DNA from 2 places in the Chromobacterium haemolyticum genome. Region 1 is predicted to be linked to the other one. Evidence: riboswitches for the same ligand, from Rfam matches in the RefSeq annotation. Region 1 holds a riboswitch; the other holds the start of a gene.

Region 1 (7,209 bases):
GGTGACGACTACCTGACCAAACCAGTCAGTCCGGACTTGTTAACGGCCAAGATCCAGGTGTTCTTGCGCATCGCCCAAATGCAGCGGCAGATCAACCAGGATGCGGTGCGCCTGGAACGCTACTTCCTCAACAATGAACGGGAACAAAGTTACGCGCTGGAACTGATTGAACGTCTGAACCGGCAGCAATTGGAGCTGCCCTCGCACGTCTGGCGCCATTTACGCCCCGCCTCGCAGTTCAACGGAGATCTGGTCTGCTATGCGCGTTCCGGCGGACGAGAATACTTGATGCTGGCCGATTGCACCGGCCACGGCCTAACCGCCGCGATCAGTGCTATTCCTGCAGTGGAGTGCTTTTACGACCTTGCTCAGGAACAAGCCGCGCTGGGCGACATCGCCGCGGCGATTAACGACAAGCTGCACCGCCTGCTCCCTTTTGGCCGTTTCGTGGCCGGCATTATCATTTCGATCGACGCGGCCGCCCAATGTCTGCAAGTCTGGAACGGCGGCATTCCTTGCGCGCTGATGTTTGATCCGCAGGGTCGCAAGATCAAGCAGTTCCGCTCTGAGCACCCTCCTTTAGGGATTTTGGCGGCGCGTCAGTTCGACCGCTCGCTGGAAACCAGCGTGTTGCGCCCGGAGCATGCGCTGGTCGTTTGCTCGGACGGAATTACCGAGGCTCAGGCAGACAATGGCCGAATGTTTGGCCTGGACGGCGTAATCAAAGCGGTTCAGGCCGGCTGGCCGGGCCGGGTCGGCAATACCGTACTGCAAGCGTTGCAACGGCACCGTCAAAATGAAGCCATGCTGGATGATGCGTCTCTATTGGTGGTGCGTTCGCCTGCGCATGCGAGCAAGCCTGAGGGAGATTCCGGACACGAGGCGAAGGACCGATCTCGCTGGCACGACGCCTGAGAGGCTGTTCAAGTCTGCTGTGCTTCGTCAGGCTATGGCTATGAAGACGACTAGGCTTGAAGCGCCGCTGCCTCATTCCTCAATTTCGCGCGCATAGCGCACCAGCGCCTGCAAGAGCTGGGCGAAGCGGTGCGCAGCCAGGTTGCTGTCCGAAGGCGTGAGCCAGGTGCTGCTGATTTCCAGTTGGATGGCCGGCACGCCCCGCCGGGAAGCGAACTTGGCGATGGTCTGGTGCTTGGACGCGGCAAAGTAATTATCCGAAACATTCAGCACGCCCTGTTGCCGCAGGCTTAGCTCCAGTCGTTGCTGCAACTCCGGCTTGCCTAGCAACGAGGCCCCGTTCAAGGTGCCGAAGTCCACGTCGTAAGGCCGGTATGGATGGCTGCCGTGCAGGTCCAGCACCAGGATGGGGCGCTTGTCGGCAATCAGCACCGCCAGCTTGCGTTTGAAGGCGTTGTCGTCATCGTAATTGGGATCGGCCGGCGAGGCGCGGGTGGTGTAGATCGCGGTGGCGCCTGCCAGTTGGTGCAGCATCGCCGCCAAGGCCGCGGTGCCGCCGCCGTCGGAGAACCGGTATTGGCCTTCGCGAAACGGGCTGGTGGCGTGCGGCGCGGTCACGATGATGGGGAGCGTCCCCTCCCGCACAGCAAACCAAGGCTCGCCGTTTTGCGGCGGCTGGTCCTTGGCGGCGTCCGCCGCCTGTTGCAACTGGATGGCCTCTACAATGTGAGCGGGTTCGATGATGGCCCGCGCAGGCGGCGATTTGCCGATGGAGGGCGCCATCGACAGCGCCAGGACCAGAACCCCTACTGCCAGCTTGACTCTCACCGCTCCCCTCCCCGTAAACACGAACCGCATGCTCGATCTTTGCTGGACCGGGCCGGCGCCGCTTGGTTCTGCGCACCGGCTCGGAATAGCGGCGCTAGAGCACAGGCTTCCGCGCAGTGAGCAGCAACAGGGCCGGGCGGCGCGCGTGCGGGCGCAAACCGTCCTGACGCGCCATCGCCCCCTCGTCCGGCGCGGGCTCGCCCAGATGAAGCAATTGGAAACCGGCGCCTGACAAGCCGGCCACATAACTTTCCACCGTGCGGTGATGCTTGATCACGCCGTCGACAAACCAGCGGGTTTCGCGCGCGCCCTGCTGAAAATACGCGTCCAGCGTCCAATGCTTCTGCCGCCCGGCCTCGTCCAGCGCCCAACCTTGCGGGCTTGCGGTGCAAACCGGATGCTCCACCGTCAGCGCGAACACACCGCCGGGCCGTAAAGCGGCGAACACGCGCGCCGCCACTGCGGCGTAATCCGCCACGTAATGCAAGGCCAGCGACGACACCGCCAGATCATAAGCGCCCGCAGGCGGCTGAAAGTCCTCGATGCCGGCGCACAGGTATTGAATGTCGGAATCCCGAGTGCGCGCTCTCGCCTGCTCCAGCATGCGTTCGGACAAATCCACCGCGGTGACGCTGGCCGCGCCTTGGGCGCGCACCCAACGGGCGAAATCGCCAAAGCCGCAGCCCAGGTCCAGCACATCGGCGCCGGACAGCGGCGGCAGCGCATCGCGCAAGGCGGGCTGTTCCAAGGCGCCGTTCAGGCCGCTATCGTTGTCGCGCAAAGCTTGGTATTGGGCGAAAAAGACCGGATGGTCATAAATGTTTTGCTGCATTTGGAGGCTCCGTAAAGACTTAAGGGAAGCGCTCCAGGGCGACGCGCGGCTATGCCGACGCGCAAAAGCGAGCCCAGCCGTTCCCGGCTTGGCGCGCGTCTTCTCTCATCCGGACTTTCACCGTCGGCTTCGGCTTCGCACCGAATCTGCTGACCCGCGCATCGTGGAAACGATGGCGCGGCGCTCGCGGGCTCGCCGCCGGCATGCGCCGCGGCTTACCGCCGGTGGGGAGTTTCACCCCGCCCTGAAGACAGGCACAGGATAAAGGCGGCGCCAGGGTTGGACAAGCCCGGCCGCATCGCGCATAGTCTGCGCATTCTGATTGCGATGGAGCAAGGCATGACCCTGAAACCGCCAGTCTGGCTGGCTTTTGTCCTGAGCGCCGGCACCGCCTTCGCCGCGCCGGCGCCGGCAGCCCAAACCGAGATCAATCACCTGCTGGACTATCTGGCCAAATCCGGCTGCGAGTTCAATCGAAATGGCAGTTGGTACGGCTCCAAGGAGGCCCGCGACCATCTGAACGACAAATACCAGTATCTGCTGAAAAAAGACTGGGTCAGCAGCACGGAAAGCTTCATCGAGCGCGCGGCCACCCAGAGCAGCATCAGCGGCAAGGCCTACCAAGTGCGTTGCGGCGCGGCGCAGCCGGTGGCCAGCGCCGCCTGGCTCAAGGCCGAGCTAAGCCGCTATCGCCAGCGGAAATAGCGGGCAGGCCGGGAATCCCGGCCTGCCGCAGCGCCACGCAGCTGTTATAATCGCCGCTTTCCTGTAATCCAGTGTTCTTTTCCCGATGACTGCTGCCCAGCTGCTGGCCCAACTCAAGGCCGACCTGCCCTCCTGCCTGATCCGCGATCGCCACGTTTTGCGCCGCAAACTGAGCGACGCCGCCGAGCGACTGAAGAAAAACCAGCCTGCGGACAAGCAACTGGCCGACATTCAGGCTCAGATCGAACGCTCCGCCGCCAAGGTGGCCGCGCGCCGCGCCCACCTGCCCAAGCCCGACTTCGACGACGCCTTGCCGGTCAACCAGAAACTGGCCGACATCAAAACCGCGATCGAGCGCCACCAGGTGGTGATCATCTGCGGCGAAACCGGCTCCGGGAAAACCACCCAACTGCCCAAAATCTGCCTGGAGCTGGGCCGCGGCGTGCACGGACTGATCGGCCACACCCAGCCGCGTCGTCTGGCCGCGCGTTCAGTAGCCAGCCGCATCGCTCAAGAGCTGAAATCCACGCTGGGCGAACACGTCGGCTTCAAGGTCCGCTTCACCGACAAGCTCTCGGAAAAGTCCGTAATCAAGCTGATGACCGACGGCATCATGCTGGCGGAAACCCAGACCGACCGCTACCTGGAAGCCTACGACACCATCATCATCGACGAGGCGCACGAACGCAGCCTCAACATCGATTTCCTGCTGGGCTATCTGAAACAGCTGCTGCCGCGCCGGCCGGACCTGAAGGTGATCGTCACCTCGGCCACCATCGACGCCGACCGCTTCTCCCGCCATTTCGACGGCGCGCCCGTGATTGAAGTCTCCGGCCGCACCTATCCGGTGGAAGTGCGTTACCGCCCGCTGGCGCAGCGCGACGAAGACGAGCGCGAAGTGGAAATGGAAGGCGCCATCGTCGACGCCGTCGACGAACTGTCGCGCCAGGGCCCGGGCGATATGCTGGTCTTCCTGCCTGGCGAGCGCGAGATCCGCGAAACCGCGGAAAAGCTGCGCAAGGCCGGCATTCGCGGCTACGAGATCCTGCCCTTGTTCGCGCGGCTGTCCAACGAGGACCAGCAGAAGATATTCAAGCCGTCCGGCGGACGCCGCATCGTGCTGGCCACCAATGTGGCCGAGACCTCGCTAACGGTGCCCGGCATCAAATACGTGATCGACACCGGACAGGCGCGCATCAACCGCTACAGCCCGCGCGCCAAGGTGGAACAGCTGCAAGTGGAGAAAATTTCCCAGGCGGCGGCGCGTCAGCGCGCTGGCCGTTGCGGCCGTGTCGAGGCCGGCATCTGCGTGCGCCTATACAGCGAAGATGACTTCAATCAACGCCCGGCGTTCACCGATCCTGAAATCGTCCGCTCCAACCTGGCCGCGGTCATTCTGCGCATGGCCGCGCTGCGGCTGGGCAAGGTGGACGCCTTCCCCTTCCTGGAAGCGCCCAGCAGCCGTCTGATCGCCGACGGCTACCAAGTGCTGACCGAGCTGGGCGCGGTGGACGACAAGGGGGAATTGACCAGCGTGGGCAAAGAGCTGGCGCGGATTCCGGTGGACCCTAAGGTGGGCCGCCTGCTGCTGGCCGGCCGCGACTTCGGCTGCGTGCGCGAAGTACTGATCATTGCCGCCGCCTTGAGCGTGCAGGACCCGCGCGAGCGGCCGTTCGAAGCGCGCGAGGCGGCCGAACGCGCCCAGGCGCGTTTCAACGACGAGAAGTCAGACTTCCTGTCCTTCTTGCACCTTTGGGATTTCTTCTCCGACGCGCTCAAGCACAAGAAATCCAACCGTCTGCTGATCAACACCTGCCACGAGCACTTCCTGTCCCACCTTCGCCTGCGCGAGTGGCGCGAACTGCACGCGCAGCTGGCCGACATCGCCAGCGAGCTGGGCCTGATCAAGCGCGAACAGGCCCACGCCGACGCCGAACAGCCGGACGCGCAGATGACGCAGAAAAAGCGCCAGCAGCTAGACGCCGTCGCCTATGAAAACCTGCACAAAGCGCTGGTAACCGGCTTGATCGGCAATCTGGGCATGAAAAACCAGGAAAGCGACGACTACCAAGGCACTCGCGGCGTTAACTTCCACGTGTTTCCCGGTTCCGGCCTGAAAAAAGCCAAGCCTAAATGGCTGGTGGCGGCGGAACTGGTGGAAACCACCCGCCTTTACGCCCGCTGCGTGGCCAAAATCGAGCCTGAGTGGGTGGAAAAGCTGGCGCCGCACCTGGTCAAATACCACTATTTCGACCCGCACTGGGAAAAGAGCCGCGGCGAAGTAGTGGCCAGCGAGCGCGTCACTCTCTATGGCCTGACCCTGGTGCCGCGCCGGCCAGTGAGCTATGGCCGCATCGCGCCGGTAGAAGCGCGCGAGCTGTTCATCCGCGGCGCGCTGGTGAATATGGACTACGTCAGCAACGCGCCCTTCTTCCAGCGCAATCAGCAATTGATCCGCGAAGTGGAGCAGCTGGAACACAAGGCCCGCCGCCAGGACGTGCTGGTGGACGAGGAAGCGCTGTTCGCCTTTTACAGCGAACGGATTCCGGCCGAAGTGGTGGACGCCGCCAGCTTCGAGGCCTGGCGCAAGGAAGCGGAAAAGACCGACGCCAAGCTCTTGCATCTGACGCGCGAAGAACTGATGCGCCACGCCGCGCAGCATGTCACCGAAAACCAGTTTCCGGAATGGCTGGAGCTGGAAGACGGCCGCCTCAAGCTGCGTTACCGCTTCGAACCCAATCACCCGCTGGACGGCGTCACCCTGGACGTGCCTCTGGCCATCCTCAACCGCTTGCAACCGGCGGCTTTCGAATGGCTGGTGCCCGGCATGGTGCGCGAAAAGCTGCAACAGCTGATCAAGGGCCTGCCCAAGCAAATCCGCCGTTGCTGCGTGCCGGTGCCGGACTTCGTCACCCGTTTCCTTAGCGGCAACCCGGACCCGCAACAGCCTATCGCGCCGCAGCTGGCGCGCTTCATCCTGCGCGAGACCGGCGGCGTCAAGGTGGACATCGACGATTTCCGCGCCCAGGAGCTGCCGGCTCACCTGCTGTTCAACTTCCGCGTCATCGACGACGGCAAGCAGGAAATTGGACTGGGACGCGATCTGCTGGCGCTGCAAAAGCAGTTCGGCCAGGCCGCCCAACTGACTTTCCGCGATACGAGCGCGGAATTCGAGCGCGACGAGGTCAGCAGCTGGGACTTCGGCGAACTGCCGGAAAGCATACAGTTTGCCCGCGGCCGCCAGCAGTTGACCGGCTATCCGGCCTTGACGCTGGAACAAGATAAGGTGGCGATTCGCCTGTTCGACACTCAGCTGGTAGCCGAGCGCCATCACCGCCAGGGCGTGATCCGCCTGCTGCAGCTGCAGTTGAAGGAACAAATGAAGCAGCTGTCCAAGGGCCTGCCCGGCATGACCCAACTGGGCCTGCAGCTGCGCGCAGTGGCCAATATCGACGAATTATTGGCCGACGCCATCGCCTGCATCTGCGACCGCGCTTTCATTGGCGACGACGCGCTGCCGCGCAACGAGAAAGCCTTCAACGACCAGAAAACCCGCGCCCGCACGCGCTTGCCGGCTGTCATTCAGGCGGTGACCCAGTACCTGGGTCAAGTGGCCGCGGAATACGGCCCGCTCAGCGTCAAGATGCAGAAACACAAGCTGGGTTACGAGTTGCAGCAGCAATTGGCCAAGCTGGTTTACAAGGGTTTCCTGGCCGCCACGCCGTGGAGCCAGCTGCCCCATTTGCCGCGCTATATGCGCGCGATGGGCCTGCGCATGGACAAGCAGCCGGCCAACCCGCAGCGCGACGGCCAGCGCGGCGCGGAAATCCGCGATCTATGGCAGAAATGGGAAACCCGGGTGGCAGAGGACAACGAGGCGGAAGGCGCGTCCCAGGCCCTGCTCGATTTCCGCTGGCAGATCGAAGAAC
Region 2 (7,209 bases), 2.0 Mb from region 1:
GTAAACTCCCCCGCATCTATCGTTTTGACTCATGGAGTTTTGGATGCGCTCGGTTATTCACGCCGCTGACCGGATTGTGGTCAAAGTCGGCTCCAGTCTCGTCACCAATGACGGCAAGGGCCTGGATATGGCGGCGCTCAATCGCTGGGCGGCGGAAATCGCCGAATTGAAACGGCGCGGCAAACAGGTGGTGCTGGTTTCCAGCGGCGCGATTGCCGAAGGCTGCCAACGACTAGGCTGGACCGTGCGCCCCAAGGGCGTGCATGAATTGCAGGCTGCCGCCGCAGTGGGCCAGATGGGCCTGTGCCAGGCATATGAAACGGCCTTTCGCGGCTTTGGCTTGCAGACCGCGCAAATCCTGCTGACCCACGAGGACTTGGCTGACCGTACCCGCTATCTTAACGCCCGCTCCACATTGACCAGCCTGTTGAACCTGAACGCGGTGCCCATCATCAATGAAAACGACACCGTGGTCACCGACGAAATCCGCTTCGGCGACAACGACACCCTGGGCGCGCTGGTGACCAATCTGATAGAGGCCGACGCGCTGATCATTCTCACTGATCAGCAAGGCCTGTACAGCGCGGACCCTCGCAAACACCCCGACGCGGAATTCATCCATGAAGCCATTGCCGGCGAGCCTCGGTTGGAAGAAATGGCCGGCGGCGCCGGCTCCAGTGTGGGCACCGGCGGCATGATCACCAAGATTCTCGCCGCCAAGCGCGCGGCGCGCAGCGGCGCGGCCACCGTGATCGCCTGCGGCCGCGAGCATCAGGTGCTGTCGCGCTTGGCGGACGGCGAGGGCATCGGCACCCAGTTGCTGCCGCCCACCAACCGCATGGCGGCGCGCAAGCAATGGTTGGCCGATCATTTGAAATTATCCGGACGCCTGGTTCTGGACTCCGGCGCGGCGTTGGCGGTGCGGGAACGCGGCACCAGCCTGCTGCCTATCGGCGTTTGCGCGGTGGAAGGCGATTTCCTGCGCGGCGAGGCGGTGGCCTGCGTCGATCAGGAAGGCAAAGAAGTAGCGCGCGGCCTGGTCAACTACAGCTCCAGCGAAGCGCGCACCATCATGCAGAAGCCCACCCGGGAGATTGAAGCCTCACTCGGCTATATGATCGAACCGGAATTGATTCATCGCGACAATATGGTCGCTCTGTAACGGATGCGGTGGCGCCTCGACGCCTCCGCTCCGTCTCCGTTTTTCCATTCCATTCTTTGAACTAAAGGATTCACGCGTATGAAAAAGCTGGCCCTTTCGGCGCTTCTGGCTCTGACTTGGGGCTCGGCAATGGCCGAGGACGTACTCCATATCTACAACTGGAACAACGCCTTGTCCGCAGACACCGCCAAGCGTTTTGAGCAATCGTGCAAATGCCGGCTGGTGCAGGACTATTACGGGGACAACGAGGAGATGCTCGCCAAACTGGCCGCCGGCGCCAAAGGCTACGACATGGTCTTCCCCACCGCCTTCGCCGTCAGCACTCTGATCAAGCAGGGCAAAACCCAGCCGCTGAACAAGGCGCAGCTGCCCAACTGGAAGAACCTCAATTCAGGCTACCTGAGGCTGAACGCGCCGTTCGACGCCGGCAACAAGGTGGCAGCCCCCACCGTTGTGTCGCTGACCTTGCTCGGCTACAACGAAACCCAGTTGCAAAAAGCCGGCGTGTTGCCGCAGGCCAACAGTTGGGCCTTGATCTTCGATCCTGCGGTGCTGGCAAAAATCAAAGGCCGGGTCACTGTACTGGATTCGCAGCGCGAACTGATGTCCGCCGCCCTGCTCTATCTGGGCAAGGACGCCAACTCCGTCCAGCCAGCAGACTGGAAGGCCGCGGCCGACGTGATCCGCAAAGCCAAGCCCTATTGGGCCGCCTTCAACAACCAGAGCTATATCAAAGAGCTGACCGTAGGCAATATCTGGGTGGCCCACGGCTATTCCAACGATTTGTTCCAGGCGCAGCAAGACGCGCAGCACGCCAAACGACCGTTCAAACTGGGCTACCAGCCACAAAAGGAAGGCAATATCCTGGCGGTGGACAATATGGTGATTCTGAAGGATGCTCCGCGCCCGGACTTGGCGCACCGCTTCATCAACTTCATGCTGGATGGCAAGAACGCCGCCGAAATCTCCAACCAGATCGGCGCGACCAACCCGGTCAAGGCAGCCGAGGCTTTCTTCAAACCGCAGATCAAGGCCAATTCTGTGATCATGCTGGAGCCGGCCAAGGGTAAGTACGTGGCGCTGAAAGATCTGGACGTGAAGTCCCGCCGCGACTTGAACCGCCTGTGGTCGCAGATCAAGATCGGCCGCTGAGCCAAGCCCCGTTTCAACGAAAAATCCCGGCCCATGGCCGGGATTTTTTCATTCTTCTGGAGGCTGCTCGCCTTTACGCATCTCCACCGCCTTCATGATCACATAGGCCAGCATCGCGCACAGAAAGAACAACAACATTACCCAGGCAATCGAGCGCAGCGTGTCGATGAAGGTGTTGAACAACTCCAGCAGCCATCGTTCGCCGGTCAGCTCCATCACGGTGCTGCCCTTGCCCGCGGCCGGCGGCAAGTACTTCTCCAGCGACCACTGCCGCACCCCGCCGGAAACGCCGGTGACCACGATGGCGAAGAAAATGTACTTGCGCCAGGCGTCCGTCAAATCACGCCCTAGAACCCGCGCCAGAATTTTGTTGACCGCCGGATCGAAAAAACGCGCGGTGAATACCGAGGTGGCTATCGCCACCGCCAAGGTCAGGCCAAACAAAGCGTAAAACATAATCGTCCCCCGCCGCAGCGGAATGCCGTGTGAATCCGGAATTGTACGCCTGAGCGCCGGCGGCGGCGATCAAGGGATTGCCGTCCTGCTGCGCGCAGGCGACACCACCTCAATCCTTGAGCGGCAAGCCAAAGTGCTGATAAGCCAGCGCCGTCGCCATCCGACCGCGCGGGGTGCGCTGCAGATAGCCTTGCTGGATCAGGAAGGGTTCGATCACGTCCTCGATAGTGTCGGTGGACTCGCCGATGGCTGCCGCGACGTTGTCCAAGCCCACCGGCCCACCGGAAAACTTCTCCAAAATGGCTTGCAGCAGCTTGCGGTCCATCACGTCCAGGCCGGCCGGGTCCACGTCCAGCATCGCCAGCGCGGCGTCCGCCACCTGGGAGCTGACCACGCCGTCGGCCCGGACTTCGGCGTAATCCCGCACCCGGCGCAGCAGCCGATTGGCGATACGCGGCGTGCCGCGGCTGCGGCGCGCCACTTCGAACGCGCCGTCGTCGGCCAATTTGACGTTCAACAAGCCAGCGGAACGGTTGACGATGCGGGTCAGTTCCTCGGCGTTGTAAAACTCCAGCCGCGCGACGATGCCAAAGCGGTCGCGCAGCGGATTGGTGAGCATGCCGGCACGGGTGGTGGCGCCCACCAGGGTGAACGGCGGCAGATCAATCTTGACCGAACGCGCCGCCGGCCCCTCGCCTATCATGATGTCGATCTGATAATCCTCCAAGGCCGGATAAAGGATTTCCTCCACCACGGGGCTCAGCCGGTGAATCTCATCGATGAACAGCACATCGTGCGGCTCCAGATTAGTCAGCAGCGCCGCCAAATCCCCGGCCCGCTCCAACACAGGTCCGGAGGTCTGCCGCAGATTGACGCCCATTTCGCGGGCCACGATATGCGCCAAGGTAGTCTTGCCCAGCCCAGGCGGGCCGAACAGCAGCACGTGGTCCAGCGCTTCGCTGCGGCGCTTGGCCGCCTCGATGAAGATTTCCAGCTGTTCGCGCGCCTTTTTCTGGCCAACGTACTCGTCCAACAGTTTGGGCCGTAAAGCGCGCTCCAACGCCTCCTCCTGGCTGGACAGGCTTTGCTGGGTGACGATGCGGGGCTCGGGCGCGCCGCCGTACAGGTTGTCGGTTTCAATCATGGTGTCAGCCGCCGGCCAAAAAAACGAATGTCCAATCTTACCACCGCGCTATAATCGCCGCTGGCCCGCCCATCGCGGCGAGCCAACGCAACGTCTTCAGGGCGGGGTGCAATTCCCCACCGGCGGTATGATCGCAAGATCGAGCCCGCGAGCGCTTCCGCTTCCCGGCGGAAGGTCAGCAGATCTGGTGACAGGCCAGAGCCGACGGTAATAGTCCGGATGAGAGAAGACGACATCGCCGTCCGCCGCGCTGCGCGCGGTCGCGGCGTGTTCGCTGCGCGCTTGGCGCGCGGGTGGGTTCGCGCCTGCCCTTTTCACGCCCTGGAACCTGTTTCTCAAACTATCCGAGGACCGTTTCCATGAGTATCGCCACACACCCCGACACCCTGTCCCAACGCGTCGAAACGGCGCTGAACGCCTTGCGCCGCGGCCTGCCGGTCATCGTTCCCGACGATCACGACCGCGAGAACGAAGCCGACCTGATCCTGGCCGCCGACGCGCTGAACGAAGCCGAAATGGCGCGCCTGATCCGCGATTGCAGCGGCATCGTCTGTCTGTGCCTGACCGCCGAGCACGCCGCACGGCTGCAATTGCCTCCGATGACCCAACGCAACGGCAGCCGCTACGGCACCGCCTTCACCGTCAGCATCGAAGCCGCGCAGGGCGTATCCACCGGCGTATCCGCCGCCGACCGGGTGCGTACTATTCAGGCAGCCGTCCACCCGCAAGCGCAGGCCGGGGACGTGGTCAGTCCCGGCCATGTCTTTCCGCTGGTGGCGGCAGAAGGCGGCGTGCGGAGCCGCCGCGGCCACACCGAGGCCGCTGTGGAGCTGGCGCGGCTGGCCGGCTTCCAGCCCGCCGGCGTGCTCTGCGAGCTGATGAACCCGGACGGCAGCATGATGCGCGGCGCGCAAATCGCGGACTACGCTCAAACGCACACGCTGCCCATTCTGAGCGTGGCCGAGCTGGCTGAATGGATTTCCCGCCAGAACTTAGCCGCCGCTCCGCTGTCTGCTTGATCTTTGCCCTTAAGCCGCGGGCATGCGCCCGCGGCGTCGACGCCGACCCCATCATGCTTCGTTTCGTTTCTTTCCGCAGCCTGTTGCTGGCCAGCTTTCTGATCGTCGCCGTCGTGCCCTCCGCCGTGCTGATCCAACTGCGCAACGAGTTGGGACACGCCGCCTCCACACTGCGCTCGCATCAGGAACAAGCCAAGGAATGGCTGGACGCCAACCGCGTGTCGCGCGAACAATCCATTCAGTTCGAACGCGCCACCCGCCAGGCCCAGATCCTGAAAGACCGCGCGCTGGCCAACACCGCCGCCGGCGCCTGGCAGGAAATCGAACTGGCGCAACGCAAGCTGCAGCGTGGCGACGACGACGAGCTGGCGCTCAGCGCCCGGGCCATCCTAGCGATCCAGCCGCAGCTCCAGGGCCTGCCGGCGCGCTCCGGCGCGCAACGCGACCGTTTGTTCCGCCAGCTGGACCTGCACCTGACGGCGCAGGGCCAGTTGATCAACCGCCAACTGGAACAGAGCCAGCGTCAATGGCAGGATTCGATCACCGAGATGCGCCGCACCGCCGACCGTCTGGCCTGGTTGTCGCTAGCCTCCGCGCTGGCGCTGGCGCTGGCGATGACCTTGTTGATCAGTTGGCCGCTACGCAAGCTGCAAGCCAAAATCGCGCGGATGAGCGATGGCGCGCGGCTGCAGGACTGGCGCCAGTCCGGCCCCGCCGACCTGCAGCGACTGGCCCGCGAGCTGGCCCAACTGGACCGCAGGCTGGCGGCGCTGGAAGAACAGAAAGGCCGTTTCTTCCGTCAAGCCTCCCATGAGCTGAAAACCCCGCTGGCCGCCATCCATGAGGCCGCCGCGCTATTGCGTGAAGAAGTGATAGGACGGCTATCCGCCCAACAACAGGAAATTGTGGCCATCCTGCAAAACAATGCGCAGACCCTGCGCCAACGCGTGGAAGCCTTATTGCGCTATGATGCCGGCCAATGGCTGTCCGAGACGCTAACCGTGGAAACCTTCGATCTGCCGGCGCTGATTACGGAACGGTTGCAGGTCTGTCGTCCTCTGCTGCAAGCCAAACGTCTCGCCGCCAAAGTCCAGGGCGACGCAGAGCGGGTTAACGGCGACCGCTCTAAAGTAGAGACCATCCTGGACAACCTATTAATCAACGCCATTCGCCACAGCCCCACCGGCAGCGCCTTGAACATCCGTCACGGCCGCGATGGCGGCGGCGTCTGGCTGGAAATCAGCGATCAAGGCCCCGGCGTGCCGGAAGCCTATCGAGAAAAGATTTTCGAGCCGTTCTGGAGCGGTTCGCCGCCGCCGGACGAATTGCCCGGCACCGGGCTGGGCCTGGCGATGGCGCGCGGTTTCGCCCAATTGATGCGAGGCGAACTAACGCTGGAACCCACGCCCCAGAACGGCGCCTGCTTCCGCCTTCAGTGGCCGGAACCGGAGAACAAGACATGAAGACACTTTGCCTTTTGACCCTCAACACACGACGGCTGCTCTGGCTTTGCAGCCTGCTGGTCCTGAGCGCCTGCGCTCATCAGCGTCAGCCGGCCGCCGCGCCGGCCGCGCCCATCATCCGTTGCCCGGACGCCAATCAAATCCTGCTGCTGCTGAACCAGACGCGGGAAATCCAGACCCTGTCCCTGACCGGGCGGGAAAGCTGCGGCAGCAGCCGCTTGCTGTCTCTGCTCCAACAAGCGCAAACGGCGGAGAACCGAGCCGATACGCAAAAAATACTGACTCAGTTGGAGAGCCTGCTTGCCAAGACCGACAACCTGGACCCGGCCAGCCTAGGTCTTGCGCGGCTGCAGCTCCAACAATTTCAAGAACGACGCAAGCTGGCGGAAGCGCTGGAGCGGCAACAGGCGCAGAACCGCGACCTGCAGAAACGCTACGACGATCTAAGCGGCAAGCTCAACGCCCTGCGCGAAGTCGAACGCGAACTCCAGCTGAAGCCCAGCAAAACCAAAGGAGGCCAGCCATGAGCGCCATCGCCCGCATCGTCTTGGTCGACGACGATCCCGACCTATTGCGCTTGCTCGGACTGCGGCTCGGCGCCGCCGGCTACGAGGTTGAGGCGCTAAACAGCGCCGAGGCGGCGCTAAACGCGCTAGCGGCTCGCCGCGCCGACTTATTGCTGACGGACTGGCGCCTACCCGGCATGGACGGTTTGGAGCTGTTTGAACAAGTCCGCCAGCGCTACCCTGCGATGCCGGTGATTTTACTGACCGCCCACGGCACGGTGCCGGACGCAGTGGAGGCTGTCAGCCG

The links. A riboswitch is a leader RNA that binds a small molecule or an ion and turns the genes downstream of it on or off. The one in region 1 is predicted to bind FMN.
Region 2: linked by a shared signal. The riboswitch ahead of ribB (3,4-dihydroxy-2-butanone-4-phosphate synthase) and the one ahead of GYH29_RS10615 (class I SAM-dependent methyltransferase) in region 1 are both predicted to bind FMN.

The regions. Positions count from the first base shown of each region.
Region 1 covers NZ_AP019312.1:2,348,483-2,355,691, reverse strand. The annotation lists gene GYH29_RS10625 (PP2C family protein-serine/threonine phosphatase) at 1-915, shown strand, start outside; gene GYH29_RS10620 (N-formylglutamate amidohydrolase) at 988-1,773, opposite strand; gene GYH29_RS10615 (class I SAM-dependent methyltransferase) at 1,838-2,575, opposite strand; FMN riboswitch at 2,669-2,831, opposite strand; gene GYH29_RS10610 (YfeK family protein) at 2,915-3,280, shown strand; gene hrpA (ATP-dependent RNA helicase HrpA) at 3,366-7,209, shown strand, end outside.
Region 2 covers NZ_AP019312.1:388,179-395,387, reverse strand. The annotation lists gene proB (glutamate 5-kinase) at 44-1,162, shown strand; gene GYH29_RS01795 (ABC transporter substrate-binding protein) at 1,241-2,314, shown strand; gene GYH29_RS01790 (hypothetical protein) at 2,363-2,770, opposite strand; gene ruvB (Holliday junction branch migration DNA helicase RuvB) at 2,880-3,914, opposite strand; FMN riboswitch at 4,003-4,149, shown strand; gene ribB (3,4-dihydroxy-2-butanone-4-phosphate synthase) at 4,274-4,933, shown strand; gene GYH29_RS01775 (ATP-binding protein) at 4,987-6,396, shown strand; gene GYH29_RS01770 (hypothetical protein) at 6,393-6,923, shown strand; gene GYH29_RS01765 (sigma 54-interacting transcriptional regulator) at 6,920-7,209, shown strand, end outside.